One region of the Streptomyces sp. NPDC005402 genome, then DNA from elsewhere that is predicted to be linked to it. Evidence: riboswitches for the same ligand, from Rfam matches in the RefSeq annotation. Region 1 holds a riboswitch; each other region holds the start of a gene.

What was found. A riboswitch is a leader RNA that binds a small molecule or an ion and turns the genes downstream of it on or off. The one in region 1 is predicted to bind cyclic di-AMP.
Region 2: linked by a shared signal. The riboswitch ahead of ABZT02_RS38620 (NlpC/P60 family protein) and the one ahead of ABZT02_RS06610 (NlpC/P60 family protein) in region 1 are both predicted to bind cyclic di-AMP.
Region 3: linked by a shared signal. The riboswitch ahead of ABZT02_RS18510 (LysM peptidoglycan-binding domain-containing M23 family metallopeptidase) and the one ahead of ABZT02_RS06610 (NlpC/P60 family protein) in region 1 are both predicted to bind cyclic di-AMP.

The regions. Positions count from the first base shown of each region.
Region 1 covers NZ_JBEXFB010000003.1:160,782-170,292, reverse strand. Annotated here, with positions in the region: gene ABZT02_RS06615 (tellurite resistance/C4-dicarboxylate transporter family protein) at 1-262, opposite strand, end outside; gene ABZT02_RS06610 (NlpC/P60 family protein) at 377-1,522, opposite strand; cyclic di-AMP (ydaO/yuaA leader) riboswitch at 1,530-1,676, opposite strand; gene pcrA (DNA helicase PcrA) at 2,294-4,777, shown strand; gene ABZT02_RS06600 (M23 family metallopeptidase) at 4,805-6,316, opposite strand; gene ABZT02_RS06595 (alpha/beta fold hydrolase) at 6,609-7,478, opposite strand; gene ABZT02_RS06590 (hypothetical protein) at 7,807-7,980, opposite strand; gene ABZT02_RS06585 (cobalamin B12-binding domain-containing protein) at 8,042-8,458, shown strand; gene ABZT02_RS06580 (DUF5691 domain-containing protein) at 8,809-9,511, opposite strand, start outside.
Region 2 covers NZ_JBEXFB010000029.1:20,219-29,729, reverse strand. Annotated here, with positions in the region: gene ABZT02_RS38630 (ATP-dependent Clp protease proteolytic subunit) at 1-468, shown strand, start outside; gene ABZT02_RS38625 (hypothetical protein) at 476-781, shown strand; cyclic di-AMP (ydaO/yuaA leader) riboswitch at 1,128-1,339, shown strand; gene ABZT02_RS38620 (NlpC/P60 family protein) at 1,343-1,816, shown strand; gene ABZT02_RS38615 (DUF6328 family protein) at 1,911-2,513, shown strand; gene ABZT02_RS38610 (ATP-binding protein) at 2,689-3,147, opposite strand; gene ABZT02_RS38605 (helix-turn-helix transcriptional regulator) at 3,362-4,222, shown strand; gene ABZT02_RS38600 (DUF397 domain-containing protein) at 4,232-4,453, shown strand; gene ABZT02_RS38595 (8-amino-7-oxononanoate synthase) at 4,494-5,621, opposite strand; gene bioB (biotin synthase BioB) at 5,770-6,933, shown strand; gene ABZT02_RS38585 (adenosylmethionine--8-amino-7-oxononanoate transaminase) at 6,926-8,212, shown strand; gene bioD (dethiobiotin synthase) at 8,214-8,930, shown strand; gene ABZT02_RS38575 (LuxR C-terminal-related transcriptional regulator) at 8,938-9,511, opposite strand, start outside.
Region 3 covers NZ_JBEXFB010000008.1:305,618-315,128, reverse strand. Annotated here, with positions in the region: gene dxs (1-deoxy-D-xylulose-5-phosphate synthase) at 1-120, shown strand, start outside; gene ABZT02_RS18535 (aspartate aminotransferase family protein) at 117-1,502, shown strand; gene ABZT02_RS18530 (XRE family transcriptional regulator) at 1,577-2,182, shown strand; gene ABZT02_RS18525 (DUF6126 family protein) at 2,179-2,301, shown strand; gene ABZT02_RS18520 (tyrosine-protein phosphatase) at 2,580-3,377, opposite strand; gene ABZT02_RS18515 (alpha-galactosidase) at 3,584-5,659, shown strand; cyclic di-AMP (ydaO/yuaA leader) riboswitch at 5,968-6,125, shown strand; gene ABZT02_RS18510 (LysM peptidoglycan-binding domain-containing M23 family metallopeptidase) at 6,130-7,068, shown strand; gene ABZT02_RS18505 (DUF6250 domain-containing protein) at 7,319-8,035, shown strand; gene ABZT02_RS18500 (SGNH/GDSL hydrolase family protein) at 8,181-8,966, shown strand; gene ABZT02_RS18495 (TetR/AcrR family transcriptional regulator) at 9,058-9,511, opposite strand, start outside.

The sequences.
Region 1 (9,511 bases):
CCGCCACGGCCGTCAGGGCGCCCGGTGTCCCCGCGTCCGCGACCCATCGCGCGCGATCCCGCACCAGTCGTACGGCGAATTCGGCGGCCAGCCCCAGCCAGGCCACGCAGCCGATCACCAGGGCGATCCGGGACAGCGTCTCGTGACCGGTCAGAAGGAGCCCGACCGACACGATGCCCGTTGCCAGCACCGCGGCCCCGGCCGCGGGCGGGCGCCGCGTCCACCAGACGCGCAGGGGGGAGTGGGGGGAGGTACCGGACATGTGTCGATGCTAGGAAGCTCCCCGTGCCGTGCGAGTGGGGCGCGCACGCGCGCGGGGGGAAATGCACGCGAGTGCGGGCTCTTCAAGACGAGCCCGCCTCACGGTGTCGAGGACTCAGGCCGGGCGGACCACGCTGTGGATGCCCGACTCGCCGTCGTAGTAGATCGACTCCTCGCGGACGTACGCGCCCGGCTTCGGGGCGTGGATCATCATGCCGTTGCCGATGTAGAGGCCGACGTGGCTGATGTCGTCGTAGAAGAACACCAGGTCACCGGGTTGGGCGTCGGCCAGGGAGACCGTGGTGCCGGCGTTGACCTGGTCGTAGGTGACGCGGGGCAGGTCAACGCCGGCGGCCTTCCAGGCGGCCTGGGTGAGCCCCGAGCAGTCGTAGGAGTCGGGGCCGGTGGCGCCCCAGACGTACGGCTTGCCGACCTGTGCGCGGGCGAAGGCGAGGGCCTTGGCGGCCCTGGTGGCGTACGAGGAGTCGGTCGCCGGCGACGTGCTCTGCTGCGGGGCCGTGGCCTGCTGTGTGGCCTCCTGCGCGGCCTTCTCCGCCGCCGCCTGCTGCCGCGCCAGCTCCGCCGCCTTGCGGGCCGCCTCCTGCTGCTCGCGCTTCTGGATCGCCGCGAGACGCGCCTTCTCCTGGGCCGTCAGCTCCGACAACAGCTCGCGCGCGTCGGCGAGCTTCTTCTGGACGGTCGCCTTGGCGGTCTTCAGGTCGCTCTGCGTCTCGCTGAGCGTCTGAAGGCTCCGGGAGGCCTCCTGGCGCTTCTTCATCGTCGCGGACTGCTCGGAGACGAAGTCGTCGACCGCGCCCTTCTGACGGCTCGTCAAGCGGCCCATCAGCTGCGTCTGGTCGAAGTAGTCCTGCGGGGTGTCGGCGAGCAGGAAGGTCGCTGTGTCGGGCGCGGCGGCGCCGGTGCGGTACTGGGCCGCGGCGAAGGCACCGAGTTCCTCCCGCGCCTCGTTGAGCTTCTGGGTGCGCTGGGCGACGTCGTCGAGGAGCGTGTCGACCTGCTTGCGCTGCTTGGCCGTCTTCTCCTTCGCCGCGTTGTAGCCGTCGGTCGCCGACTCGGCCTGGCGGTAGAGGTCGTCGACCTTCTTCTCGACCTCTTCGAGACTCGGCTTGTCATCGGCCGGCGCGGCGTTCGCCGACTGGGACAGCAGGGCCACGGAGGTGAGGGCGGCCGTAGCGAGGGCCGGGGTCCGTATACCTGCCACGCGCGTACCGACGGGACGCGACTTGCGGTGCGACGCCAAGGGAGGCGACTCCTTCCGATGCTCCGCCTACCGGGTTAGCTGTCGGGTTCGGGCGGGAAGGGTTGCCCTACGGCGCTCCCGTCGCGGGAGTGGGCCGATTCACCCCGGGTTCGGTGGGTCCCCGGCTCCGGGCGCGCGGCGGCGCTGCGGACTCGGCGGGGGCCGTGCGGCCCGGCGAGGTTCGCCGGAGGGGGTCGTACGGCCTGCCCGGAACGGTAGCCAACTGGTGTGGCCCCTGTGAAGGTTGATGTTCGATATGCCCGATACATTTTCGTGACCTTCGTCCCAGGGGGCGCTCCGCGTGGCCAATTCGGTGTGATCTGCCATGGTTTGTTCGCCTTTCTGTTGCAGTGCCCCCGTCCGATCGCCTTTTTGGGCCGACTTGGGCGCCCTCGCCCTCCCCGGCGGCCGTACGGTCGTCGCGGATGCGGCCGGGGGCCTGGTCGGGGACAACCTGGTCGTCGTCCCGCCGCACGGCAAGGCGCGGCGCGGCCGTTCATGGTCTTGCGGGCCCGGGCGAGAACCGGCCCGTCCGGACGTTCCGGCGCTCGGCTCCGACGGCCGCCCGGGGGTGCGCCCGTGCGGTGACGAAGGTCTCGCACGGCAGGTGCGCGATCCTGCGGGCGCCGCTCCCGGCGGGCGTCGACGTCGGCAGAGGAGCACGGGAGGGCGCCCGGAGGGCAGGTCCGGAAGATCATCGGGTTCCGGTACGGGTGGATGTTCTCGGGGCGGCGGCGGGCTGTCAGTGGGGAGCCCTAGACTCGGAGAGCGATGAGCAGCCTCTTTGACGACAGCTTCCTGGCGGACCTCCAGGCCCCTCGCGGGCACGGGGAGGAACCCCCGCCGCCGCCCGAGGACGAGCACGTACCGGAGCAGGTTCCGGACGACCTGTTCGGTGGGAAGTTCGACGTGCCCCCGGACCGGGACGCCTACTACCGCGACGGCGCCCCGCGCCCCGTGGTGGACCCGGCCGCGCTCCTGGAGGGGCTGAACGAGAACCAGCGCGCGGCCGTCGTGCACTCCGGCTCCCCGCTGCTCATCGTGGCCGGCGCCGGCTCCGGCAAGACCCGGGTGCTCACCCACCGCATCGCCCACCTCCTCGGCGAGCGCAACGTCCACCCGGGCCAGATCCTCGCGATCACCTTCACCAACAAGGCCGCGGGCGAGATGAAGGAGCGCGTCGAGCAGCTCGTCGGCCCGCGCGCGAACGCCATGTGGGTCATGACCTTCCACAGCGCGTGCGTGCGGATCCTGCGGCGGGAGTCGAAGAAGCTCGGGTTCACCTCGTCCTTCTCGATCTACGACGCCGCCGACTCCAAGCGGCTCATGGCCCTGGTCTGCCGCGACCTGGACCTCGACCCCAAGCGGTACCCGCCGAAGTCCTTCAGCGCCAAGATCAGCAACCTGAAGAACGAGCTGATCGACGAGGAGGACTTCGCGGCCCAGGCCACCGACGGCTTCGAGAAGACCCTCGCCCAGGCCTACGCCATGTACCAGTCGCGCCTCCGCGAGGCGAACGCCCTCGACTTCGACGACCTGATCATGACGACGGTCAACCTGCTCCGGGCGTTCCCCGATGTCTCCGAGCACTACCGCCGCCGCTTCCGGCACGTCCTCGTCGACGAGTACCAGGACACCAACCACGCACAGTACGCGCTGGTCAGGGAGCTGGTCGGGACCTCCGAGCACCAGGTGGACGTACCGCCGAGCGAGCAGGACCTGCCGCCCGCCGAGCTGTGTGTCGTCGGTGACGCCGACCAGTCGATCTACGCCTTCCGCGGCGCGACCATCCGCAACATCCTCCAGTTCGAGGAGGACTACCCGGACGCGACGACGATCCTCCTGGAGCAGAACTACCGCTCCACCCAGACGATCCTCACCGCCGCCAACGCCGTCATCGAGCGCAACGAGTCCCGCCGCCCCAAGAACCTGTGGACCAACGCGGGCGCGGGCGCGCGCATCACCGGCTATGTCGCCGACACCGAGCACGACGAGGCGCAGTTCGTCGCCGACGAGATAGACCGCCTCACGGACGCGGGCGACGCGAAGGCCGGCGATGTCGCCGTCTTCTACCGCACCAACGCCCAGTCCCGTGTCTTCGAAGAAGTCTTCATCCGCGTCGGCCTGCCCTACAAGGTCGTCGGCGGGGTCCGCTTCTACGAGCGCAAGGAGGTCCGGGACGTCCTGGCCTACCTGCGCGTCCTCGCCAACCCCGAGGACTCCGTGCCCCTGCGGCGCATCCTGAACGTCCCCAAGCGCGGCATCGGTGACCGCGCCGAGGCGATGATCGACGCGCTGTCCCAGCGCGAGAAGATCAGCTTCCCGCAGGCCCTCAAGCGCGTCGACGAGGCGTACGGCATGGCCGCGCGCTCCACCAACGCCGTGAAGCGGTTCAACGTGCTGATGGAGGAGCTCCGTACGATCGTCGAGTCCGGCGCCGGCCCGGCGACCGTCCTGGAAGCGGTCCTCGAACGCACCGGCTACCTCGCCGAGTTGCAGGCATCCACCGACCCGCAGGACGAGACCCGCATCGAGAACCTCCAGGAACTCGCCGCCGTGGCCCTGGAGTTCGAGCAGGAGTCGGGCGAGGGTGAGGAGCCCGGTTCGCTCTCCCAATTCCTGGAGCGGGTCGCACTCGTCGCCGACTCCGACCAGATCCCCGACGAGGACGAGGACGGCTCCGGCGTCATCACCCTGATGACCCTGCACACCGCCAAGGGCCTGGAGTTCCCGGTCGTCTTCCTCACCGGCATGGAGGACGGCGTCTTCCCGCACATGCGCGCCCTCGGCCAGACCAAGGAACTGGAGGAGGAGCGTCGCCTGGCGTACGTCGGCATCACGCGCGCGCGTGAGCGGCTGTATCTGACCCGGTCCTCCCTGCGCAGCGCGTGGGGGCAGCCGTCGTACAACCCGCCCTCCCGGTTCCTGGAGGAGATCCCGGCGCAGCACGTCGACTGGAAGCGCACGGGGGCCGTTGGCGCTCCCGCGGGGCCGGTCTCCGGGGTCGCCGCGTCGCTGTCGTCGTCCCGTTCCCGCTCCTCGGCGTCGGGCGCGTCCGGCTTCGCGACGCGCAGGACCTCGGAGAAGCCGGTGGTGGCCCTGGCCGTCGGCGACCGTGTCACCCACGACCAGTTCGGGCTCGGCACGGTGGTCGGCGTGAAGGGCACGGGCGCGAACGCCGAGGCGACGATCGACTTCGGGGAAGCGAAGCCGAAGCGGCTGCTGCTGCGGTACGCGCCGGTGGAGAAGCTGTAGCTCCGGAAGGGGGCTGGGCCCGCAGGGTTACGTCGGGTCCAGCCCGTGGCTGCGCAGCCACGGCAACGGGTCTATGGCCGAACCGCCCGCCGGGTGCACCTCGAAGTGCAGGTGGGGTCCGGTCGAGTTGCCGGAGTTTCCGGAGTACGCGATCGGGTCGCCGGCCTTGACCGTGGTACCGGAGGCGACGCGGTAGCTGGAGAGGTGGCAGTACCACGTCTCCGTGCCGTCCTTCGCCGTCACGACCATCATGTTGCCGTACGCGCTGTTCCATTGCGTCCGGACGGTGCCGTCGGTCGCGGCCATCACCGTCGTGCCGTACGACACCGGGAAGTCGATGCCGGTGTGGACGGACATCCAGTTGATGCCGGACTGGCCGAAGTACGCGCTGAGACCCCGCTGCGCGACCGGAAGCGCGGACTTCGGGCGCAGCCGCTCCTTGCGGGCCGCCTCCTCCGCCGCCTTCCTCTTCTCGGCCACCTGCTGGGCCTTGAGGTCGATGCGTTCCTGGGTGCGGCTGGCCCGGTCGGCGAAGTCGTCGGCGCCGGCCGAGAGGCTCTCGAGCTGGGTGTCCAACTTGTTGTTCGCGGCGGCCGGGTGGACGGCGGTCGTGTCCGCGAGGGTCGTCGAGGTGTCCTGGTCGTCGCCGGTCAGCGTGCCCACCGAGGCGGCGGCGATTCCGGCGACACCCATGACACACGCCGAGGGGACGGCGATCGTCAGCAGCGCGGAGCGCCTGGCGGGCGTGCGGCGGCGGGAGCGGTTGGCGTTGCGCGCGGCGACGCGGGAGCCGGGGGCGGCGGCCGGGGCCGCGGGGACCTCTTCCTGATCGTCCAGGAGCGGGGCGTCGGTGTCGTGGACGGCGGGCATCTCGCCGGTGGCGGTGATGACGCCGGCGTCCGACTCGCCGTCGTGCGAGGTGTGTTCGGCGTAGTCGTCGCCGTAAGGATTCGCCTCGTCGTACGCGTGGCTCTCGTCGTACCCGGCCTGCTCGAAGCCGGCCGTCTGCTGCGGGTCGGCCGCGGTGCCGTCGGAGTTCCACTGCGTGGCGTCGTACGCGCCGGTGTCGAAGGTCTGCGTGCCCCATTCCCAGTGCTGGGTCTGGTCGGCGGGGCCCGCGGACTGGTCCGGCTGGTGCCAGGAACTCGCGTCCCACTGGCCGCTGTGATCGGGGCTGCCGGCCTGCGGCGGGATCGCGGCGAGCTGCTGGTGGTCGGCACCCCACTGTGTGGCGTCGTACGCGCCGGTGTCGTAGGCGGCGTGGTGCTGGGCCGCGTACATGTCGTAGTTCAGGGTCCGGTGACCGCCCGTGGTCCACGTCGAGGCGTCGTACGAACCGGTGTCGTCGCCCGGCATGTCGCCGAAGAGCGGGTCGGCCTCGAAGGTGCCGGTGGCGTGCGCGCCGGTCGCGCCGGTGGCGTCGAAACCGGTGGCGTCATAGCCGCCGTACGTGGTGAGGTCGCCGTACTGGGCCTCCTGGGTGCCGTACGACGCGTAGTGCGACGATTCGGCGTCGGAGGCCGGGGCCGGGGTGGTCATGGTCCCCGACGGGTGACGGTCGTTCACCAACTTCTCTTTCGCCTCGACAACAGGGGCTGCCAGAGCAGTGCGGCGACTGTACCCGGCGGTACGCGGGCGCGACAATCTTCAACTGGTTTTAGGCGCGCAGGAAACGGGCATTCGGCCGTGTTTCGGGGGACCGCGGGCGGGACCTTGGCCCTGTGTTCGAAGGTTGTTCGATGTCGTTCCGCGGTTCGGTGACTGTCGACGCGCTGTCGGCGGCCTGTGGGACGAGCTGTCGGCGGCTCGGATCCGGTGACCGATACGACCGTTACGCCACGGTCAGTCCGCCCGCGCGGTCGGCCGTCTCCTCCCCGGGGCGCGCGGTGTCGAGCACCTGCCGTATGCCGGTCGCGACGGCGGGGTGCACGGGCAGGGCGAGATGTCCGATCCCGCTCACCTGGACGTTCTCCGCCATCAGGTCCTCATGGTCGATGCAGGCGGTCTCCAGCGGGTCCATCAGGTGGTCGAGGTCGCTCCAGAAACTGACGAAGTGCGTACGGCAGCCCGGGGCCGGCCGAGTGAGCTCCTCGAGCAACTTCGAGCCGGGGCGCATCTGGCGCACGATCGGGTGCGCGTTCGCCAGCGGCACCACCCGGGTGCCGGAGTGCGGGGTGCCGAGTGTCACCAGCGTGCGGACCCGGGTGTCGCCGCCGAGCCGCTGCACGTAGTACCGCGCGATCAGGCCGCCGAGGCTGTGCCCGACGACGTCCACCCGTTCGCTGCCCGTGCGCTCGCAGATTCCCTCTATGTGCCGGCCGAGCAGCTCCGCGGCGGCCCGGATGTCGCAGGTCAGGGGGGAGTAATTGAGTGATTCGATCTGCTGCCTGCCGTGCTGGGCGAGGCTGCGGCGCAGGAGCACGAAGACCGAGCGGTTGTCGATGAAGCCGTGCAGCAGGACGACCGGGGGCTTGGCCTCCGTCGGCAGCTGTGCGGCGCCGTCCTCCGGGCCGGGGAGCGGGGGCAGGGGGGAGCGACGCTCCTGGGTGATGCCGGACGGGTACAGGAGGAGGTGCCCCGCGAGGATCGCGATCTCGAGCGCGGTCGCCTTCAGGAGGGCCAGGGACAGTCCCGCCAGCCGGCCGGGGAGCAGCCGCTCGCACAGCGGGAGCAGGGGCAGCGCCGCCTTGGTGACCTTCATGGCCGACCTCCTGTCGGCACACGGGAGGACGGCTCCGTCCCCCGTGTGCGCTCATGGGGAGTCCCGGCGAAGGTCGTGGTCGACGCCTGCGTGGCGCGAGTGGGGCACGGGGGGTGGGTGCGGCGGTCGGCGCCCGGTTCCGGGGCTGCCGGGTGGACCGGCGGAGCTGACGGAACCGGTGGTGCGGGCGATGCCGACGGTGCCGGTGCTTGTCCCGGTCGTATCGGTGGTGCCGATGGTACTCGCGGTGCTGATGGTGCGCCGGTGACGTGACGAGTGGCCCTGCCGGTGTGGCGACGAGGCTCCCCGCTGTCGTGCCTTACCTGTCCTACGTGCCCTTCGTGCCGTCGCCGGCGCGCCGCACCACCGTGGCGCGCGTCCTGCGGCGCGGCGGTGCGGCGACCTCGTTGCGGCTCCCGAACGTGTCCCACCATGTGATTTCCCCCTCGGTGTCCACTGCGAAACTGCCCGGCGCGAGATGGTGGCGATAACGTTCGTTCACATTCCCGGTCTGTGCGGTACTAGTCGGTAGGAATGGACGCAGTCGCTTCATGGAGGCAGTGATGGGTGTGACAGCCGGTCCGATCCGCGTAGTGGTGGCCAAGCCGGGGCTCGACGGTCATGATCGCGGAGCCAAGGTGATCGCGAGGGCGCTGCGCGACGCGGGGATGGAGGTCATCTACACCGGTCTCCACCAGACTCCCGAGCAGATCGTCGACACGGCGATCCAGGAGGACGCCGACGCGATCGGTCTCTCCATCCTCTCCGGCGCCCACAACACGTTGTTCGCCGCGGTGATCGACCTGCTCAAGGAGCGGGATGCCGAGGACATCCTGGTGTTCGGCGGCGGGATCATCCCGGAGGCGGACATCCCTCCGCTGAAGGAGAAGGGGGTCGCGGAGATCTTCACGCCGGGGGCGACGACCCAGTCGATCGTGGACTGGGTCCGGGAGAACGTGCGGCAGCCTGCGGGGGCGTAGGGCCTGCCTGTCCTGCCGGGTGCCGGGTGCCGGGTTCCGGGTGCGGGCGGGTGGGGGCTGGTCGTGCAGTTCCCCGCGCCCCTGAGTGGGTTCAGTCGCCGCCCGTGGAGACGCGGCCCTGCCCTGGCTGCGGGCGGTCGTGCCGCTCGATCCACCCGCCCGGTGGCGTCGCGGCTCCGGCTCGGAGCCTGGTGGTGGGTGGGTTGTGCGGGTACGAGGGGCGGCATCGGCCTCGGGGCGGGCGGGGCTGTGACATCCGCGGCTGGGCCGCGGGGTGCGGCGGCAATCCACGACGCGGCGGCAATCCACGACGCGCCCGCCCCCGCCGGAGGGCACGGCCCAGCACACTTCTACGGACCCTCCAGTTCCTCCGCCATCACCGCCCGCAACCGCAAGGTCGTCACCAAGCGCTGGAACGCCTCGGCCCAGTAACCCCCCGCTCCGGGACTCGCGTCCTCCCCCTCGTCCGGCACCGCCATCAGCCCCTCGAGGCGTCCCGCCTCGGCCGGATCGAGACACCGCTCGGCCAGCCCCATCACCCCGCTGAAACTCCACGGATAACTGCCCGCGTCCCGAGCGATGTTGAGCGCGTCGACCACCGCCCGCCCGAGCGGTTCAGCCCACGGCACCCCACACACCCCCAGCAGCTGAAACGCCTCGGACAACCCGTGCGTCGCGATGAACCCGGCGACCCACTCGGCCCGTTCGGCGGAGCCCAACGTGCTCAGCAGCTTGGCCCGCTCCGCCAGTGACACCGCCCCCGGGCCCCCGGCCTCCGGCGCCGCGGGCGTCCCGAGCAGCGCCCGCGCCCACCCGGCGTCCCGCTGCCGTACGGCAGCCCGGCACCACGCCGCGTGCAGTTCGTTCCGCCAGTCGTCCGCCACCGGCAGCGCCACGATCTCCGCGGGCGTCCGACCGCCGAGCCGCCCCGGCCACACCCGCAACGGCGCGGCCTCCACCAACTGCCCGAACCACCACGACCGCTCCCCCCGCCCCGAGGGCGCCTTCGCCACGATGCCGTCGCGCTCCATGCCCGGATCGCACTCGTGCGGC
Region 2 (9,511 bases), on a different contig from region 1:
CTCGAGTACCAGGACCCGGACCGGGACATCGCGCTGTACATCAACTCCCCCGGCGGCTCGTTCAGCGCGATGTCGGCGATCTACGACACCATGCAGCACGTCAGTTGTGACGTGGAGACGACGTGTCTCGGACAGGCCGGCTCCTCCGCGGCGGTGCTGCTGGCGGCGGGCACCCCGGGCAAGCGGTCCGTACTGCCGGGCGCCCGGGTGGTGATCCACCAGCCCGCGCTGAGCGAGCCGGTGCAGGGGCAGGCCGGCGATCTGGCCATCCAGGCCGAGGAGTTGATCCGGGTGCGGGGCCGCCTGGAGCAGATGCTGGTCCGGCACACCGGGCGCAGCTCCGAGCAGGTGAGCGCGGACATCGAGCGGGACAGGATCCTGGACGCGCAGGGCGCCCTGGACTACGGCCTGGTGGACGCGATCGTCCCGAGCCGCAAGTCCTCGCACTCCGCTCCGGGCGCGAGGTGAGCCCTCGATGGTGCCGGACCTTCCACCGCTGCCCGCGCTCACACGCGCCGAGGGCGAGCTGATCGACCGTTATCTCGACGTGGTCGACCTGCTGGGCCGGATCAACCCGGCCCGGCGCGAGGACACCTACGGCGGACTGCGCGCGGCGCAGGCGCTGGTGAGCAGGGCGGCCGAGCTGCGGGACGCGCTCGTGCTGATGCACGGCCGGGGTGAGCGCGAACTGCACGCCGCGACGCTGGCGCGGGCCCTGCGGGTCCTGGACGGAGAGCGGCGTACGGCCAGGGTCACCGTGCCGCCCGAACCCGGCAATTGACGCATTGACGCGCCGGCTGTGACTCCGGACGTTCCACGGGTCTGACGGGGCGTCCGGAGCTCGGTTGAAACGGACCAAAAGACGTACCGCCGTTTGCAGGAGGCGCGAGTCCTTTTTCGCGCCCGTCCGGGTTGCGCAATGCGCGTGTTTCAGGTGGGGGATGAGGAGTTCCTGTGCTGGTCGAGGGGGCAGCGGACCCCTCGACGCCTCTTCGAACGCTCATGTGTCCACCCGAACGGGTGAGTGGTGAGTAACAACACAAATCCCCGGTTCCATTGGGTTTTTGGGACATCCGTGCGCCAAGATCCCTGACTGACGACAAGCCCCCGCCACAACGGCGGGGCGATCCGGGCGGACGCCGAGTCCTGCCGCCGCCCGGATGACCGGTCGACAGGAGTGGATCGGCAGGAGTGGAGGACCCAAGCACGACGGGTCGCCGGAACGGTCACGCCATGGCCGGGCCGAGCATCCCTTGGGGTGAAGCCGCGTCAGCGGCCGGGCAACTTCGCCAGCCCGAATCCGACAGGTCATCCTTCACAGGCGGCTGACGAAGGGTTGCGCATGACTGCGCTCAATCGTGTCCCGTCGCTGATGGTCCGGGCCGGTACGGCCTCGGCCTTCGCCATCGCCGCCGTGGGCGGCTCCGTCGTGGTGCCGGGCGTCGCAGCCGACGCCGCCGCCGCGACGCCGGCGACGAAGGCGCTCAAGGTAGCGGCCTCCAAGAAGGGCTCGCCGTACAAGTACGGCGCCACAGGACCCCGCCGCTTCGACTGCTCGGGGCTCACGCTGTACTCGTTCAAGAAGGCGGGCAAGAAGCTCCCGCGCACGGCGGCCCAGCAGTACAACAAGACCCGCCACATCGGCTCGGGCAGCCGCAAGGCCGGCGACCTGGTGTTCTTCCACTCGGGTTCGAACGTCTACCACGTCGGCATCTACGCCGGGAAGGGAAAGATCTGGCACGCCCCGAAGACCGGGGACGTGGTGAGGCTGCAGAAGATCTGGACGAAGAGCGTCTGGTACGGCCGGGTCAAGTGACGCCCCCGAGGGGGCGGCGGCGACCTGACCTCCCGCCGCCCCCTCGGGCTCCCGGGGGCGCGTGACACGCGCTCAGCTGGTTATCCGCGCCCGCATGGCCGACCACCGCCCCTGCACCGCCCGCTACGAGACCCCGCTGGAGCGCGCCGACCGCAACTTCGGCGAGCTGCTCCAGGAACTGCGCGTCACCCAGACCGGGGTGCAGATCCTCTTCGCCTTTCTGCTGGCCCTGGCCTTCACCCAGCGCTTCCCGTCCCTCGACACCTTCCAGCGCAGCACGTACGTCACCACGCTGCTGCTGGCGGTCGTCGCGGCGGCCCTGTTCACCGCACCGGCGGCCCTGCACCACTCGCTCTTCCAACGCGGCGCCAAGGCCCGCATCGCGCAGGTCTCCTCCCGGCTCGCCACGGTCGGCATGGGGGTTCTGGTGCTCGCGTTCACCGGCTCCGTACTGCTCGTCGTGGACGTGACCACAGGCCGGGCCGGCGGAGTGGCCGCGGGCGCGGCGACCCTGCTGGTGTGTCTGGGCCTGTGGGGCCTGCTCCCCCGACTGGTCCGGCGGGCGGGACTCGCCGAGGACCGCAAGGCGGCGCAGTCGCACTCCACCCCTCCGTCGGCGAGGCGCGAGGTGATCAGGCCGCGAGCAACGGCTCGGCCAGGAGCATCACCCCGAGAACCGTCAACACGCCTCCGGTGACCCCGGCTACGGCCCGAGCCGCCCGCGGCCGACGCTGCCACCGCCCCCAGCAGGCTGAGATGGGGGCCTTGGGATGGGCACGCGTTCGTGACGAATCCCTGCCGCAACGGCCGCACCGCCGCCTCGGCTTCCCTCTGACGTCGGTTCGACGGCCTCGCGTCCCCCGTGGGGCGGGTTACGGCTCCTGCTGTCCGGCGGCCGTGACCGGCTCCGCCGGTACCTTCCACGGGAGTTCGATGGAGACGGTCTTGCCGCCTTCCCGGGTGGGCCTGACTTTCAGCCTGCCGCCGTACTCGGCGGCGAGCCAGCGGATGATCACCATCCCCCGTCCGTTGTCCTGCTGGACCGCGGCGGGCAGACGCTTGGGGAAGCGGGGGTGGCTGTCGGTGACGCCGATGCGCAGTTGTTCGTCACGGTCCAGCTCGAGGTCCACCGTGAAGGTGGGTGACTGCCCGAAGGTGTGCTGTACGGCGTTGGTGGCGAGTTCGGAGACGATGAGCCGGACGGTCTCGGCGGCGTCCGTGGTGGGCGGCAGCCCCCACTCCGCCAGTGTGCTCAGGACATAGGTGCGGGCCGCGGAGACCGAGGCGGGTTCGCTCGGCAGAGTGACGGATGCTTCCAGGTGGTCTGCCATGGCGACGTCGTCCCTTTCCCACAGGACCGGAGTCCGACACGGTGCGGATGGTTCGAGTACGGTCCCGGACTGGTGGTTCATCGCCAGAGTGCCACCACCGAGGCTGTGACGGGTGCCGATCCACCAAGATGTGCATATATCTGTCGCTCGAAGCGGTGAACTCTGCGACGCGAGACCGTATTTGGGCGGCTCGTAAGGAGTAAGGAGTAGCGCCATGCAGCACGGTCCCGCGGTGCGCCGGCGGAAACTGGGCGCCGAACTGCGTGCGTTGCGCGCGAGTGCGGGGCTCACCAGCGGCGAGGCGGCCCGGCTCGTGGGCTGGCACCAGTCGAAGGTGAGCCGCATCGAGACCGGTGCCAGCGGGGTGAAACCGGCCGATGTGCGGTTACTGCTCGACGCCTACCGCGTGGGGGACGCGAATCTGCGGGAGCTGTTGCTGGTATTGGCGGGTTCCGACGAGAACGGCGGCCGGCACCACTGGTGGCACGCGTACCGGGGCGTCCTGCCGCCGACATACCGGGACTTCATCAGTCTGGAGGCCCAGGCGAGCACGATGCGCACGCTGGAGACCTCGGTCGTGCCCGGCCTGCTCCAGACGCCCGAGTACGCCCGTGCGGTGACCAGGGCCGCGGTGGAGGGTCTCGACGACGAACGTCTCGACGCCCTGGTGGAGGTCCGGCTGGCCCGTCAGGACATCCTGCGCGCACAGCCGCCACTCGAGTTGAGCGCCGTCCTGGACGAGGCGGTGCTGCGGCGGGAGGTCGGCGGCCCCGAGGTGATGGCCCGTCAGCGCAAGAGACTCCTGGAGGCGGCGCGGCTGCCCCAAGTGCGGCTGCAGGTACTGCCGTTCGCTGCCGGGGCACATGTGGGTATCACCGGGCCTTTCGTTATCTTCTCATTTTCGCGCACTTCTGATCTGGATGTGGTTGTTCTCGACCACTTGACGAGTAGCCTCTATCTCGAACGGAAAGAAGACCTCCAGGCCTACACCGAGGCCTTCAACACCCTTCGGATCCACGCCCTTTCGCCCGAGGACTCGTTGGATTACCTCGCGGGGATGGGTGACGGCACGTAAGGAGGCACCATGTCTGCACTGCCTCGGAACGTAACCTCCAGTACCCGACTGCCCGAAGTGCGCTGGCTGCGCAGCAGCTACAGCACTGGGGCGAACAACTGTGTGGAGACGGCGAGGCCGTCGGCCGGGCCGTGCGCCGGGCTGCTCGCCGTACGCGACTCCAAGAATCCGGACGGACCCGCGCTGCTCTTCTCCCCCGAGAGCTGGGCGGGCTTCGTCCGGGCGTTCTGACCGTTTCAGTCCGTTCGGTGCACGGCCGTGTCACGCCGACTCATGGTCGTGTTCCGCCGATCACACGTACAGCGCGTTCGATCTGCTCCTCGGAGAGGTCCGCGCGGGCGGTCAGCCTGAGCCGTGAGATGCCGTCGGGCACGGAAGGGGGCCGGAAACAGCCCACGAAGAGCCCGGCGGCACGGCAGTCGGCCGCCCACTGCAGGGCCTCCTCCGGGGAGGGTGCGCGCACCGAGACCACCGCGGCGTCCGGACGTACCGCTTCCAGACCCGCGGCGGTCAGACGTGCGTGCAGTCCGGTCGCCACCTCGCGCGCGCGTGCGGCCCGCTCGGGCTCACGGCCGAGCAGTCGCAGGGCCGCGAGGGCGGCTCCCGCCGACGCGGGGGCCAGACCGGTGTCGAAGATGAATGTCCGTGCCGCGTTGACCAGGTGCTCGATCACCCGTGCGGGGCCGAGGACGGCGCCGCCCTGGCTGCCGAGCGACTTGGACAGCGTGACCGTGACGACCACGTCGTCGGCGCCCGCGAGTCCCGCCGCGTGCGGGGCTCCGCGGCCGCCGGCGCCGAGCACCCCCAGGCCGTGGGCGTCGTCGACGACCAGGCCCGCGCCGTGCTCCCGGCATGCCTCGGCGAGGCCGGCCAGCGGTGCCGCGTCGCCGTCGACCGAGAAGACCGTGTCGGACACGGCGAGGGCGGGCCCCTCGTGCGTGCCCAGTGCCTTGCGGACCGCGTCCGGGTCGGCGTGCGCGACGACCTGGGTCGTACCGCGAGCCAGCCGGCAGCCGTCGATGAGGGAGGCGTGGTTGCCCGCGTCGGAGACGATCAGTGAGCCGTGCGGGGCGAGCGCGGTGACGGCGGCCAGGTTCGCCGCGTATCCGGAGGAGAAGACCAGCGCCGCCTCGAAGCCGCAGAAGTCGGCCAGCTCGCGCTCGAGTTCGCCGTGCAGCTCGGTGGTGCCGGTGACGAGCCGGGACCCGGTCGCACCGCCGCCCCAGGTCCGCGCGGCCGTCGCGGCGCCTGCCACGACCTCGGGATGGCGGGCCAGGCCCAGGTAGTCGTTGCTCGCGAGGTCCAGCAGCGGCGAGTCGGCCGGACGCGGCCGCAGGGTCCGTACGAGTCCGGCCCGCCGGCGCGCCGCCGCCTGCTCGTCGATCCAGCCGAACGCCATGGGTCCTCCGGGGCTTTTGTAGACAACGGACAGACCCTAGTCGCAGCAAACGCTACCCACGGTGTGGCAATACCCACACGTCGCTGCGGGTGTGTTGTGCGATCCCTACCTTGGCCCGGGGCGGGTCCGTAAGACAGGATCGGCTCTCATGGACCTGCTGAACACGCTGGTGGACAAGGGGCTTCGGCGCGAGCTGCCGACCCGCGAGGAGGCGCTGGCCGTGCTGGCCACCTCCGACGACGACCTGCTCGACGTGGTGGCCGCGGCCGGAAAGGTGCGCCGGCACTGGTTCGGGCGTCGGGTGAAACTCAACTATCTCGTCAACCTGAAGTCCGGGCTGTGCCCCGAGGACTGCTCCTACTGCTCGCAGCGGCTCGGCGCCGACACCGGCATCCTGAAGTACACCTGGCTCAAGCCCGACCAGGCCTCCCAGGCCGCGGCGGCCGGGCTCGCGGGGGGCGCCAAGCGGGTCTGCCTGGTGGCCAGCGGGCGCGGTCCGACCGACCGTGACGTGGACCGGGTCGCGGGCACCATCAAGGCGATCAAGGAGCAGAACGAGGGCGTCGAGGTGTGCGCCTGTCTCGGTCTGCTCTCCGACGGCCAGGCCGAGCGACTGCGCGAGGCGGGCGCGGACGCCTACAACCACAACCTCAACACGTCCGAGTCGACCTACGGCGACATCACCACCACGCACACCTACGCCGACCGGGTCGACACCGTGAACAAGGCGCACGCGGCCGGTCTGTCCGCCTGCTCGGGCCTGATCGCGGGCATGGGCGAGAGCGACGAGGACCTGGTCGACGTCGTGTACGCGCTGCGCGAGCTGGACCCCGACTCGGTTCCGGTCAACTTCCTGATCCCTGTCGAGGGCACCCCATTGGCCAAGGAGTGGAACCTCACCCCGCAGCGCTGTCTGCGCATCCTGGCGATGGTCCGCTTCGTCTGTCCGGACGTCGAGGTCCGCATCGCGGGCGGCCGCGAGGTCCATCTGCGCACGATGCAGCCCCTCGCCCTCAACCTGGCCAACTCGATCTTCCTCGGCGACTACCTCACCACCGAGGGCCAGGCCGGCAAGGCCGACCTGGAGATGATCGCGGACGCAGGGTTCGAGGTGGAGGGCGCGGGCGAGGTGACGCTGCCGGAGCACCGGGTGACCGGCGGCTGCCATGAGAGCGCGGACTGCGGCTCCCACGAGGGCGGCGGGGTCTGCGGTACGGCCGCCCCGGCCGCGCCGACGGTGAGCGAGCCGCGCACGGACCTGGTCGCCGTACGCCGTCGAGGTGCCGGAACGGACCTCGCGCCCAATGCCTGATCTGCCCCTCCTGCCCGTGCCGGAGCTGCTGGCGCTCGACCGGCGGCACGTGTGGCATCCGTACGGTCCGATGCCCGGCCGGGTCGACCCGCTCGTCGTGGAGTCGGCGAGCGGGGTGCGGTTGCGGCTCGCCGAGGGCCCGGAGCTGGTCGACGGCATGTCGTCCTGGTGGTCGGCGATCCACGGCTACAACCACCCGGTGCTGAACGAGGCGGCGCGCGAGCAGCTCGGGCGGATGAGCCATGTGATGTTCGGCGGGCTCACCCACGAGCCCGCCGTCCGACTCGCGAAGCTCCTTGTCGACATGTCCCCCGAGGGCCTGGAGCATGTCTTCCTCGCCGACTCGGGGTCGGTGTCGGTCGAGGTCGCGGTCAAGATGTGCCTGCAGTACTGGCGCTCGCTGGGCCGTCCGGGCAAGCAGCGCCTGCTGACCTGGCGCGGCGGCTACCACGGTGACACCTGGCAGCCCATGTCGGTGTGCGACCCCGAGGGCGGGATGCACGAGCTGTGGTCCGGGGTCCTGCCCCGCCAGGTGTTCGTGGACGCTCCCCCGGCCGAGTTCGAGGAGTCGTACGCCGATCGGCTGCGCGCGGCGATCGAGCGGCACGCGGACGAGCTGGCCGCTGTGATCGTGGAGCCGGTGGTGCAGGGCGCGGGTGGGATGCGGTTCCACTCCCCCGCGTATCTGCGGGTGCTGCGCGAGGCGTGCGACGCGCACGACGTACTGCTGGTGTTCGACGAGATCGCGACCGGATTCGGGCGCACGGGCGCCCTGTTCGCGGCGGAGCACGCGGCGGTCACGCCGGACGTGATGTGTGTGGGCAAGGCGCTGACCGGCGGTTACCTGACGATGGCGGCGACCTTGTGCACGCCTCGCGTGGCCGACGGCATCTCGCGGGGCGAGGTGCCGGTGCTGGCCCACGGCCCGACGTTCATGGGCAATCCGCTCGCCGCGTCGGTGGCCTGCGCGTCGATCGGGCTGCTGCTGGGGCAGGACTGGCTCGCGGAGGTCAAACGGATCGAGGCGGGGCTGCGGGAAGGGCTGGAGCCGGCCCGTGCGCTGCCCGGTGTGAAGGACGTACGGGTTCTCGGCGCCATCGGGGTCGTGCAGCTGGACCACGACGTCGACATGAAGGCCGCGACGGAGGCCGCCGTGCGCGAGGGCGTGTGGCTGCGGCCGTTCCGCGACCTCGTCTACACGATGCCGCCGTACGTCACGGGTGACGAGGACGTGGCACGGATCGCGCGCGCGCTGGGTGCCGCCGCCCGGGAGGGATGACATGCCGGTACTGGTGATCACGGGAACGGGCACGGAGGTCGGCAAGACCGTCACCACGGCTGCCGTCGCCGCCGCCGCGCTCGCCGCCGGACGGACGGTCGCCGTCCTGAAGGCCGCGCAGACCGGCGTACGGCCGGACGAGCCCGGGGACGCCGACGAGGTGGCGCGGCTCGCGGGTGGTGTGACGAAGGCCGAACTCGCCCGCTATCCCGAGCCGTTGGCCCCGGCGACGGCCGCCCGGCGGGCGGCTCTCAGGCCGGTGCGTCCGCGGGAGGTCGCCGAGGCCGCCGCCAAACTGGCCACCGAGCACGATCTGGTGCTGGTGGAGGGGGCGGGCGGGCTGCTCGTCCGCTTCGACGACGAGGGCGGGACGCTGGCCGACGCGGCGGAGCTGCTGCGGGCGCCGGTCCTGGTCGTGGCGACGGCCGGCCTGGGCACCCTCAACACCACGGAGTTGACGGCCCGCGAACTCCGCCGCCGTGGGCTCGACCTGGCGGGGGTGGTGATCGGCAGCTGGCCCGACTCCCCTGACCTCGCCTCGCGTTGCAACCTCGCGGATCTGCCGGACGTGTCCGGGGCTCCGCTGCTCGGCGCCCTGCCCGCCGGTGCCGGCCGGCTGACCCCCGTCGACTTCCGTGCGGCGGCGCCGGGTTGGCTGGCTCCGCGGTTGGACGGGACGTGGGACGCGGAGCTGTTCGGGGTGCGCGAGGCGCCCTGAGAGACCTCTAGGGAACCTCGCTCTCGGCGATGAGCCGGACCAGGTCGATGCGGGAGCGGATGCCCAACCGGGTGAAGACGCCCCGCAGATGGTGGTCGATCGTGCGCGGGCTGAGGGCCAGGCGGGCGGCGATCTCGCGGTTGGTGGCGCCCTCGGCGACCATGCGGGCGACCAGCAACTGCTGGGCGGTGAGGCGGGCGGCCGGGTCGACGGCGTGCGTCGGGGCGGCGGGGGCGCCCAGGGCGCGGAGTTCGGCCCGGGCCCGGGCCGCGCAGTGCGGAGATCCGAAGTGGTCGAAGGCCTCCAGGGCGCTGTGCAGGCGGTCGCGTGCCTCCGTGCGGCGGCGCAGTCGGCGCAGTGCGCTGCCGAACAGCAGCTCGGTGCGGGCCCGTTCGAAGTCGCGGGTGCCGCGCGCGTGGAGGTCGAGGGCGGTGCGATAGTGCTCCACCGCCTCCTCACCGGGGGCCAGCAGGGCACGGCAGCGGGCGCTCAGGGCGAGATCGTCGGCGCTGTGGACGGCCGTGGCCCAGCGGTGGTAGTCGGCGTGGGCGCCGCGGGCGATCCGGGTGTCGTCGGTGCGG
Region 3 (9,511 bases), on a different contig from region 1:
CACGCCAAGCGGGGCGAGGTGCTCGCCGACATCGGCCTCACGCCGGTCGAGGTCGCCGGACGGATCAGCGCGAGCCTGGCCGTGAAGGCGCAGGTCGAAGTCAAGGAGACAGCTGAATGACCACGGAGTTCGACCTCGGCAGACTCCTGGCCGAGCGCGGAGCCGAGCGCTACGAGCTGCACGGCAGGTACCTGAACCACCAGCTGCCGCGCATGCTGCACACCATCGGCTTCGACAAGGTCTACGAGCGCGGAGAGGGCGCCTACTTCTGGGACGCGGACGGCAACGACTACCTGGACATGCTCGCCGGGTTCGGGGTGATGGGCCTGGGGCGCCACCACCCCGTCGTCCGCAAGGCACTGCACGACGTCCTCGACGCCTCTCTCGCCGACCTCACCCGCTTCGACTGCCAACCGCTGCCCGGGCTGCTCGCGGAGAAGCTGCTCACCTTCAGCCCGCACCTGGACCGAGTGTTCTTCGGCAACAGCGGCACCGAGGCGGTGGAGACCGCGCTGAAGTTCGCCCGGTACGCGACCGGGAAGCCCCGCGTCCTGTACTGCGACCACGCCTTCCACGGGCTGACCACGGGCTCCCTCTCGGTCAACGGCGAGTCCGGCTTCCGGGACGGATTCGCGCCCCTGCTGCCCGACACCGCCGTACCCCTCGGCGATCTCGACGCCCTGGCCGGGGAGTTGAAGAAGGGCGACGTCGCCGCCCTGGTCGTCGAACCGATCCAGGGCAAGGGGGTGCACGAGGCGCCGCCAGGGTACCTTCGGTCGGCGCAGGAGCTGCTGCGCAAGCACAAGGCGCTGCTCATCGCCGACGAGGTGCAGACCGGGCTCGGCCGGACCGGGGACTTCTACGCCTACCAGCACGACGACGGGGTCGAGCCCGACCTGGTGTGCGTGGCCAAGGCGCTCTCCGGTGGCTATGTCCCGGTAGGCGCCACCCTCGGCAAGGACTGGATCTTCAAGAAGGTCTACTCGTCGATGGACCGGGTGCTGGTGCACTCGGCGAGCTTCGGCTCCAACGCCCAGGCGATGGCGGCCGGGCTCGCCGTCCTGTCGGTCATGGAGAACGAGCAGATCGTCGCGAACGCCCGCGCCACCGGCGACCTGCTCAGATCCCGGCTCGCGGCACTGATCGACAAGTACGAGCTGCTCGCCGACGTCCGCGGCCGGGGCCTGATGATCGGCATCGAGTTCGGCAGGCCGAAGTCGCTCAAGCTGCGCAGTCGCTGGACCATGCTCCAGGCCGCGCGCAAGGGCCTGTTCGCGCAGATGGTCGTCGTCCCCCTCCTCCAGCGGCACCGGATCCTCACCCAGGTCTCCGGCGACCACCTGGAGGTCATCAAGCTCATCCCGCCGCTCGTCGTCGGGGAGAAGGAGGTGGACCGGTTCGTCGACGCCTTCACCGACGTCATGGACGACGCGCACAGCGGTGGCGGGCTCATGTGGGACTTCGGCAAGACGCTGGTGAAGCAGGCGGTGGCCAACCGGTAGCCGCCCACCCGGGAGGCTTTTGCCTCTGAGGCAAGAAAATTGCCGCAGAGGCAAATCTCCGGCTCAATGGAGGCATGACCTCCCCGGAAGCCTTCACGGAGCTGCCCTCGGTGGCTCCCCAGCTTCGCGCGCTGCGCCGTCGCGCCTCCCTCACCCTGGAGGCGGCGGCCGGTGCCGCGGGGCTGTCGCCCGCCCACCTCTCCCGGCTGGAGACCGGTCAGCGCCAGCCCTCACTGCCGATGCTGCTCGCGCTGGCCCGTATCTACGGTACGACGGTCTCCGAACTTCTCGGCGAAACGGCCGCCGACCGGGACGCCGTGGTGCGCGCCACCGACATGGAACCGACCGTGGCGGGCGGCTGGACGTACTTCCAGGCGGGCGCGGCCGGCCGTGGGATGCAGGCCCTGCGCGTGCAGGTGCCGCACGGCTCCCAGGGCGACATCGTGCGGGTGCATCCCGGCGAGGAATGGCTGTACGTCCTCAAGGGGCGGCTCCGGCTCCGCCTCGGGGACAGCACGCACCGGCTCGGCCCGGGCGACAGCGCGCACTTCGACTCGCTGACCCCGCACCGCATCGCCGCCCAGGATCCCGACGGCGTCGAGCTCCTGTTCGTCCACACCTTGTTGCAGAGTCCCACGGCCACGCTGTGCCTGGGCCCCACCCCTGGAGAGACGTCATGAGTGACATGGAGGAGAAGTTCCCCCGCGCCCTGTGGGTGCGCCTGATCATCTACCTCGCGGTCGGCCACGTCTTCGCGGCCTTCATCTACTTCCTCTTCGAGGTGGGAGCCGGGCAGTGACGCCCTCGCCGGCCCGAGGGCAGGCGATTCCGGTCCGCACCGCTACGCGGTACCACCGCGGGTTCCCGCTTCACCGGCCCTTGCGGGTCTTCGAGGGGCTCGGTCTCACAGGGGCCTCCACAGGCGTCACTTCCCACCCGTCCGGCGGTAGAACCGACAACTTGGTCGTCCGGACGAGGCGGTCTTGGCCATACCACTGCCGTCCTCCCGGCAGGATGCCCTACACCTCCCCCCTGAAGGGTGGAGCGCGGGCAAGCGTCCGGTAGCGGCCGTACGGCTCAGTCGAGCAGGCGCTCCCGCAGCCGCTCACGGATCTCGGGAGTCAGGCCGAGGCCCTCCTCCAGATACGCCTCGACGCCGCCCCACGTCTCCTCGATCGTCTCGAAGGCCGCCGTCAGATACTCGGCGCGCGCCTCGAACAACGGGCTGAGCAGCTCCATGACCTCGGGGGAGTAGGCGTCGGCGGCGGTACTGGTGCGGCGGACCTTGTAGCGGCGGTGCCTGGCGTTCGACTCCAGGTAGTCGGCGACGATGGCCTCGCGCTCCACCCCCAGGGCGAGCAGGGTCACGGCGATGGACAGACCCGCGCGGTCCTTGCCGGCCGCGCAGTGCATGAGGGCGGGCACGCTGTCCTCGGCGAGGGAGCGCAGCACCTCGGAGTGCTCGGCGGTGCGCTCCTTGACCATCGTGCGATAGGAGTCGATCATGCGCTGCGCGGCCTTGCCGTCACCGAGGAGCTCGCGCAGCTGCTCTATGTCGCCGTCACGGACCATCTTCCAGAACCAGGTGCCCTCCGCCGGGTCGCTCAGCGGCAGGTTCACATTGGTGACGCCCGGCAGGTCGACGTCCGGGCCCTCCAGCTTCTGGTCCGCCGCATTGCGGAAGTCGAAGATCGTGTGCAGCCCGAGGGAGGCCAGGAAGGCCGCGTCGTCCTCGGTCGCGTGCGCGAGGTGACCGCTGCGGAACAGCACTCCGTACCGCACCCGCCGCCCGTCCGCCGTCGGCAGTCCGCCCACATCGCGGAAGTTGCGGACACCTGCCAGTTCGGGTTCGGTCGACGGGATCTGCTGCGTCACGGGGGCTCCTCCCAGCCGGGCTCCGCCGACGCGGCTCGTCGACGGGGCACGCTCTCGACGATACGACATGGATTCCTGGGGCAATGAGTTGTCCACAGGGCCGACAACGACTTGTCCACAGCCGTTGCAGCCAGGGCTGTAGGCCGTTGATGATGTTGGGGCCTGAGTGCACCTGTTGGCACCTGTTCGACTCTGTGAGGGACACCATGCTGGAGATCGCCGAGAACGGCCGTACGTGGATTCTGTCCGGGCCGGCCAGCAGCTATGCCCTGCACCTCACCGCCGAGGACGAGCTGCTGCACCTGCACTGGGGTCCGAGGATCGCCCTGGCCGACGCCGAGGCCCTCGCCGTGCGTCCACTGCCCGAGTACTGGCCCTTCGAGTCCCCGCTCGACGGACGCGAGGAGTACCCCGTCGAGGGCGGGCCCCGCTTCACCCGGCCCGCCCTGTCCGTGCGCACCGACGAGCGGCGCGGCACCGAGTGGAGCTTCGAGGCGTACGACACCGAGGGCGACGAGCTGCGGCTGCGGTTCCGCGACGGCGGGCTGGCCATCACGCTGCACTACCGGATGCGCGACGACATCCTGGAGCGCTGGGTGACCCTGGACAACCAGGGGCCGGCCCCGGTCGAGCTGCTGCGCGCCGACTCCGCCACCTGGACGCTGCCCGACCGCGAGGACGGCTGGCGGCTGTCCCAGCTGCACGGCCGCTGGGCCGCCGAGTCCCTGCTCACCCAGACCCCCCTCACCTACGGCGAGAAGGTCATCGGCAGCCGCCGCGGCCACACCGGGCATCAGCACCTGCCGTGGGTCGCGCTCGACACCGATGCCACCGAGGAGCGGGGCGAGGTCTACGGTGTCGCCCTCGGCTGGTCGGGGTCCTGGCGGATCGCCGTGGCGCAACTGCCCGACGCGCGCGTGCAGATCACCGGCGGCGCCGGCTACGACGACTCGGGTCTGCTCCGGCTGGCGGCCGGGGAGTCCTTCACGACGCCCCTCTTCGCCGGTCTCTGGAGCGACGGCGGCTTCGGCGGCGCGAGCCGCGCCTGGCACGCCTACCAGCGGGCGTACGTCATCCCGGACGCGGAACAGGACCGGCCCGTGCTGTTCAACTCCTGGGAGGCCACGAACTTCGACATCTCCGAGGAGCAGCAGCGCACCCTCGCCCGGCGGGCCGCGGCGATGGGCGTCGAGCTGTTCGTGGTCGACGACGGCTGGTTCGGTGCCCGCACCAGCGACCGGGCCGGGCTCGGCGACTGGGCGCCCAACCCCGACCGTTTCCCCTCCGGCCTCAAGCCGCTCGGTGACTACGTGCGCGCGCTCGGCATGCAGTTCGGCATCTGGGTCGAGCCGGAGATGATCAACCCGGACAGCGAGCTGTACCGAGCCCACCCCGACTGGGTGCAGTACCAAACGGGGCGAAAGCGGACCGAGTTCCGCAATCAACTCGTACTGAACCTCGCGCGCGAGGATGTCCAGGAGTACCTGTGGGAGCAGCTCGACGCCCTGCTCTCCGCGGCCCCGATCGACTATGTGAAGTGGGACTTCAACCGCTGCTTCACCGACGCGGGCTGGCCCGGCGAGCTGTACCCGCAGCGCCTGTGGGTCGACCATGTGCGCGGCTTCTACGCCCTCCTGGACCGGTTGCGGGAGGCTCACCCGGGCGTGGCCTTCGAGTCCTGCTCGGGGGGTGGTGGCCGGATCGACCTCGGGGTGCTCAGCCGTACCGACCAGGTGTGGACCTCGGACAACACCGACCCCCTCGACCGGCTCGCCATTCAGTACGGCTTCAGCCAGATCCACCCCGCGCGCGTGATGGCCGCCTGGGTCACCGACAGTCCCAACATCCAGCTCAACGGCCGGGTGAGCTCGCTGCGGTTCCGGTTCGTGAGCGCGATGGCCGGGGTGCTCGGAGTCGGCGGTGACCTCTCGGAGTGGACCGAGGACGAACTCGCCGAGGCGGGTCGGTGGGTGGATCTCTACAAGAAGATCCGGCCCCTGGTGCAGCGCGGCGACCTCTACCGGCTGCGGCCTCCACAGGGCGGGCTGAGCGCGGTGCAGTACGTCCTCGGGGACGAGACCGTCGTCCTCGCCTGGCTTCAGGCGCAGAAGTACGGCGAGCCCGTCCCCTCGCTGCGGCTGCGGGGACTCGACCCGACGGCATCGTATGAATGCCCCGAAACGGGCGAAGTTCACCGAGGTGCCGTATTGCTGCATCACGGACTTCGTACCGGTTTGCGGGGAGACCTTGATGCGACGGTTATCCGACTGCGTCGCATCTAGGGCTTCTGTCCGAATTGATAGATTCCTTCCCACTCCTTCCGGGATGAGGGGGCCTGTGAATTCGTGACGTGAGGAGCGTCATATCGGTGACGGTGTGTCGCCCGTCATGTTCACGTAATTCGCAGGCCGGTCAAGGGGAATTGGATGGATGAAGGGCGTCCGATTCACGCAGGGTGACGGGTAATTCTCGTACGGGATCAAGAGAAACGCATATACAGGCAACCTCTCGCTTGTCCCTTTGCGTCTTGCTCGTTTACGTTCGCCACCGATCCGGTCGGACGCCCAATCCTGCCGCCGAACGGATTCCCCACACTCACTCACCCGTGCACGGCAGGAGCGGGGGACCCACAGGTATTTCCGCCTGTTCCGGTCTCCGGAACGGCTTGGGGTTTAGTCGCGTCTCGGCGCGGCCGGGCATCTCCAGCCCGCACCCGACAGCTCACCTCGCAGGCGCCGGAGAGGAATTCGTCATGCCCGCGAAGGGTAAGCACCGCCGCCCGAAGACCCAGCGCTTCGCCCGCTCGATCGCCGTCGCCGGCACCGGAGGAGCCGCGCTCGCGCTGCCGCTCATGGGGGCCACCGGCGCTCACGCCGCCACCCCTCAGTCCGTGTCGGAAAAGGCCGTTCAGTCGCTTCCGGTCACGCAGAAGGCAGCCGAGAAGTCCGCCGAAAAGACGGCTGCCAAGAAGGGCGCGAAAACCTCGACCGTGCGCACCTATTCGGTGCGGGTCGGCGACTATCTCTCGAAGATCGCCGACGAACAGAACGTCAGCGGTGGCTGGAAGAAGCTCTACGCCGACAATCGTGCGGCCATCGGCGACGACCCGTCATTGATCCACCCGGGCCTGAAGCTCTCGATCGGCAAGAAGGCCAAGGCGAGCACGGCGAAGACCGGGTCCTCCTCCTCGTCCTCGGCGAAGACCGAGAAGGCGGAGCCGAAGAAGTCGTCCTCGAACTCGACGGCCGCCACCCAGAGCTCCGACACGACCAGCAGCTCCAGCGGCTACACCCTCCCGGTCAGCGGCGCCACGATCGGCACCGGCTACCGCGTCGCGGGCAGCATGTGGTCCAGCGGCTACCACACCGGCGTCGACTTCGTCGTCCCTACCGGCACCTCGCTCAAGGCCGTGGCCGCGGGCACGGTCGTCTCCGCGGGCTGGGGCGGCGCCTACGGCAACCAGGTCGTCATCAAGCTGAACGACGGCTACTACGCGCAGTACGCCCACCTGTCCCAGCTCTCCGTCTCGGCCGGCCAGACCGTGAGCGAGGGTCAGCAGATCGGCCTCTCCGGCGCGACGGGCAATGTGACCGGCCCGCACCTGCACTTCGAGATCCGTACCACGCCGGACTACGGCTCCGACGTGGACCCGGTCGCCTACCTCCGCTCCAAGGGCGTCGCCGTCGGCTGACGACGCCCTCCTGTGCCACCGAAGGCCGGACCCCGATCCCCGGGTCCGGCCTTCGGTGTTTCCCCGCGCAGGGCATGAGATCGACTGTGCCTGTCCGCGCCGTCATGATCACTTCGTTGCGTTCTTGTGGCGGGCCTGCTCGGAGCGTCGACAGGTGAGCGAGGGGCGGGGCAGAGTGAACTCCGTAGCTGCGCAAGCGCTTTCTAAGGGCTTTTGGAGTTCACCCCCTTCACGGAAGGAACCGTCCGCCATGACGACCACGCGTAGAGCCTTCGGAGTCCTCGCCGCCGGCGCCGCCCTGGCCGCCCTCGCCCCCGCGGCCACCGCGAGCGCCTCACCCCGCCACCGCCGCCTCATCGCTCACGACGACTTCCGCCATGGCCTCGGCCGTTGGGTGGTCGAGCTGGAGCAGGGCGGAACGGTCACCGCGCGGCACGGGGTCCTGGAGGTCGACGTGCCCGCCGGCGCGACGATCTGGTTCAGGCAGCCGCTCCAAGGGCCGTACGTCCTGGAGTACACCGCGACGCCCGTGTCCGCGGGCGGCGTCAACGACCGGGTGTCCGACCTGAACAACTTCTGGAACGCGGTCGACGTCCGGTCCCCCGACGACCTCTTCGCCACGCGTCGGGGCGGAGCGCTCGTCGAGTACGACTACTTGAAGACCTACTACTCCGGTTACGGGGCCAACTACAACACCACGACACGGCTGCGCCGATACGTCGGAGAACCGGGTGTGCGGCCGCTGATCCACGACTACACCGAACCGCTGCTCGTCGCCAACGAGCCGAACCGGGTGCGGATCGTCTCCGACGGCTCCACGGTCCAGTGGTGGGACAACGGGCGGCTCGTCTTCGACTACACCGACCCGGAGCCCTACACGAGCGGGCACTTCGCGTTCCGGACCACCTGGAGCCACTTCCGGATCAGCGACTTCAGGGTGTGGCGGTCGCAGCGTGAACACTCCTGATGAGAGGCCTATTCCTAGTTTGGTCAACACTTTAGGAGTGGCTTATCTCACCGCCCGTCAAGTCCTTCCTACGGTCGCGTAGGTCACATTCGAAGGTGAATCATGCACGGTTGTGGCAGACGATTCGAAGAATGACAGCAGCTCAGTGATCGGGTCGTACGTGGCGGTGGGGGACAGCTTCACCGAGGGCGTCGGCGACCCCGGCCCCGACGGGGCGTTCGTCGGCTGGGCCGACCGGTTCGCGGTACTTCTCGCGGACCGGCGGCCCGAGGGCGACTTCAGGTACAGCAATCTCGCCGTACGCGGGAAACTCCTCGACCAGATCGTCGAGGACCAGCTTCCGCAGGCCGTCGAACTGGCACCGGATCTGGTGTCGTTCTGCGCCGGCGGCAATGACATCATCCGGCCCGGTACCGATCCCGACGAGGTCGCCGAGCGTTTCGAGCGGGCCATCGCCCGGCTCACGAAGGCGTGCGGCACGGTCATGGTGACGACCGGCTTCGACACCCGTAATGTGCCCGTGCTCAAGCACCTGCGCGGCAAGATCGCCACCTACAACGGACATGTGCGGGCCGTCGCCGACCGGTACGGGTGCCCGGTGCTCGATCTGTGGTCCCTGAAGACCATCCAGGACCGGCGGGCCTGGGACAGCGACCGGCTGCACCTCTCCCCTGAGGGGCACACGCGCGTGGCGCTCCGCGCGGGACAGGTGCTGGGGCTGGAGGTGCCGGCGGATCCGGACCAGCCCTGGCCGCCGCTTCCCCCTCGCGGCCCGTTGGACGTGCGCCGGGACGATGTGCACTGGGCTCGTGAGTATCTGGTGCCGTGGATCGGGCGTCGGCTGCGGGGCGAGTCCTCCGGCGACCATGTGACGGCCAAGGGTGTGCTCTCGCTGGACGACATCAAGACGCGGATCGCTCCGGTGGCTTGAGCCGTGCGCGGTGCCGGGGCCGGGCGGTGCGGGGTGCGCCCGGCGTCCATGGCCCGGTCGCACTCCTGGGTGCTCCGGCTCGCGTGTCCCGCTATGCGGACCCTGTTCCGTCCAGTCCGAGTTCCCGCGTGAGGGCCTCGTCCACCCACTCCTGGGCCCGGGACCGGGGCACCGCGCCCGCGTAGGACGTCAGTTGGACGGCCAGGCCGTCCAGGAGAGCGGTGAGGCGCAGGGCCGTGGCTTGCGGGTCCGGGCAGTGGAACTCGCCCGCGGCCACGCCCTCGGCGATCACCTCCGTGAGTGCCGCCTTCCAGCGTCTGTCGAGGTCGCGGGTGACCTCCTGGAGAGCCGGTTCGCGCAGGGCCACCGCCCAGCCCTCGATCCACAGGCGCCAGCCCTTGGCCTGGCCCGTCGGCGCGTACCAGCGGACGGCCGACCGGAGCCGGCGCAGCGCGCTGGTGCGGCGGCCGAGGAGCTTGCGCAGCTGAGCCAGGTCGTCCTCGGCGGCGTAGGTGAACGCGGCGGCGACGAGCTTCTCCTTCGTG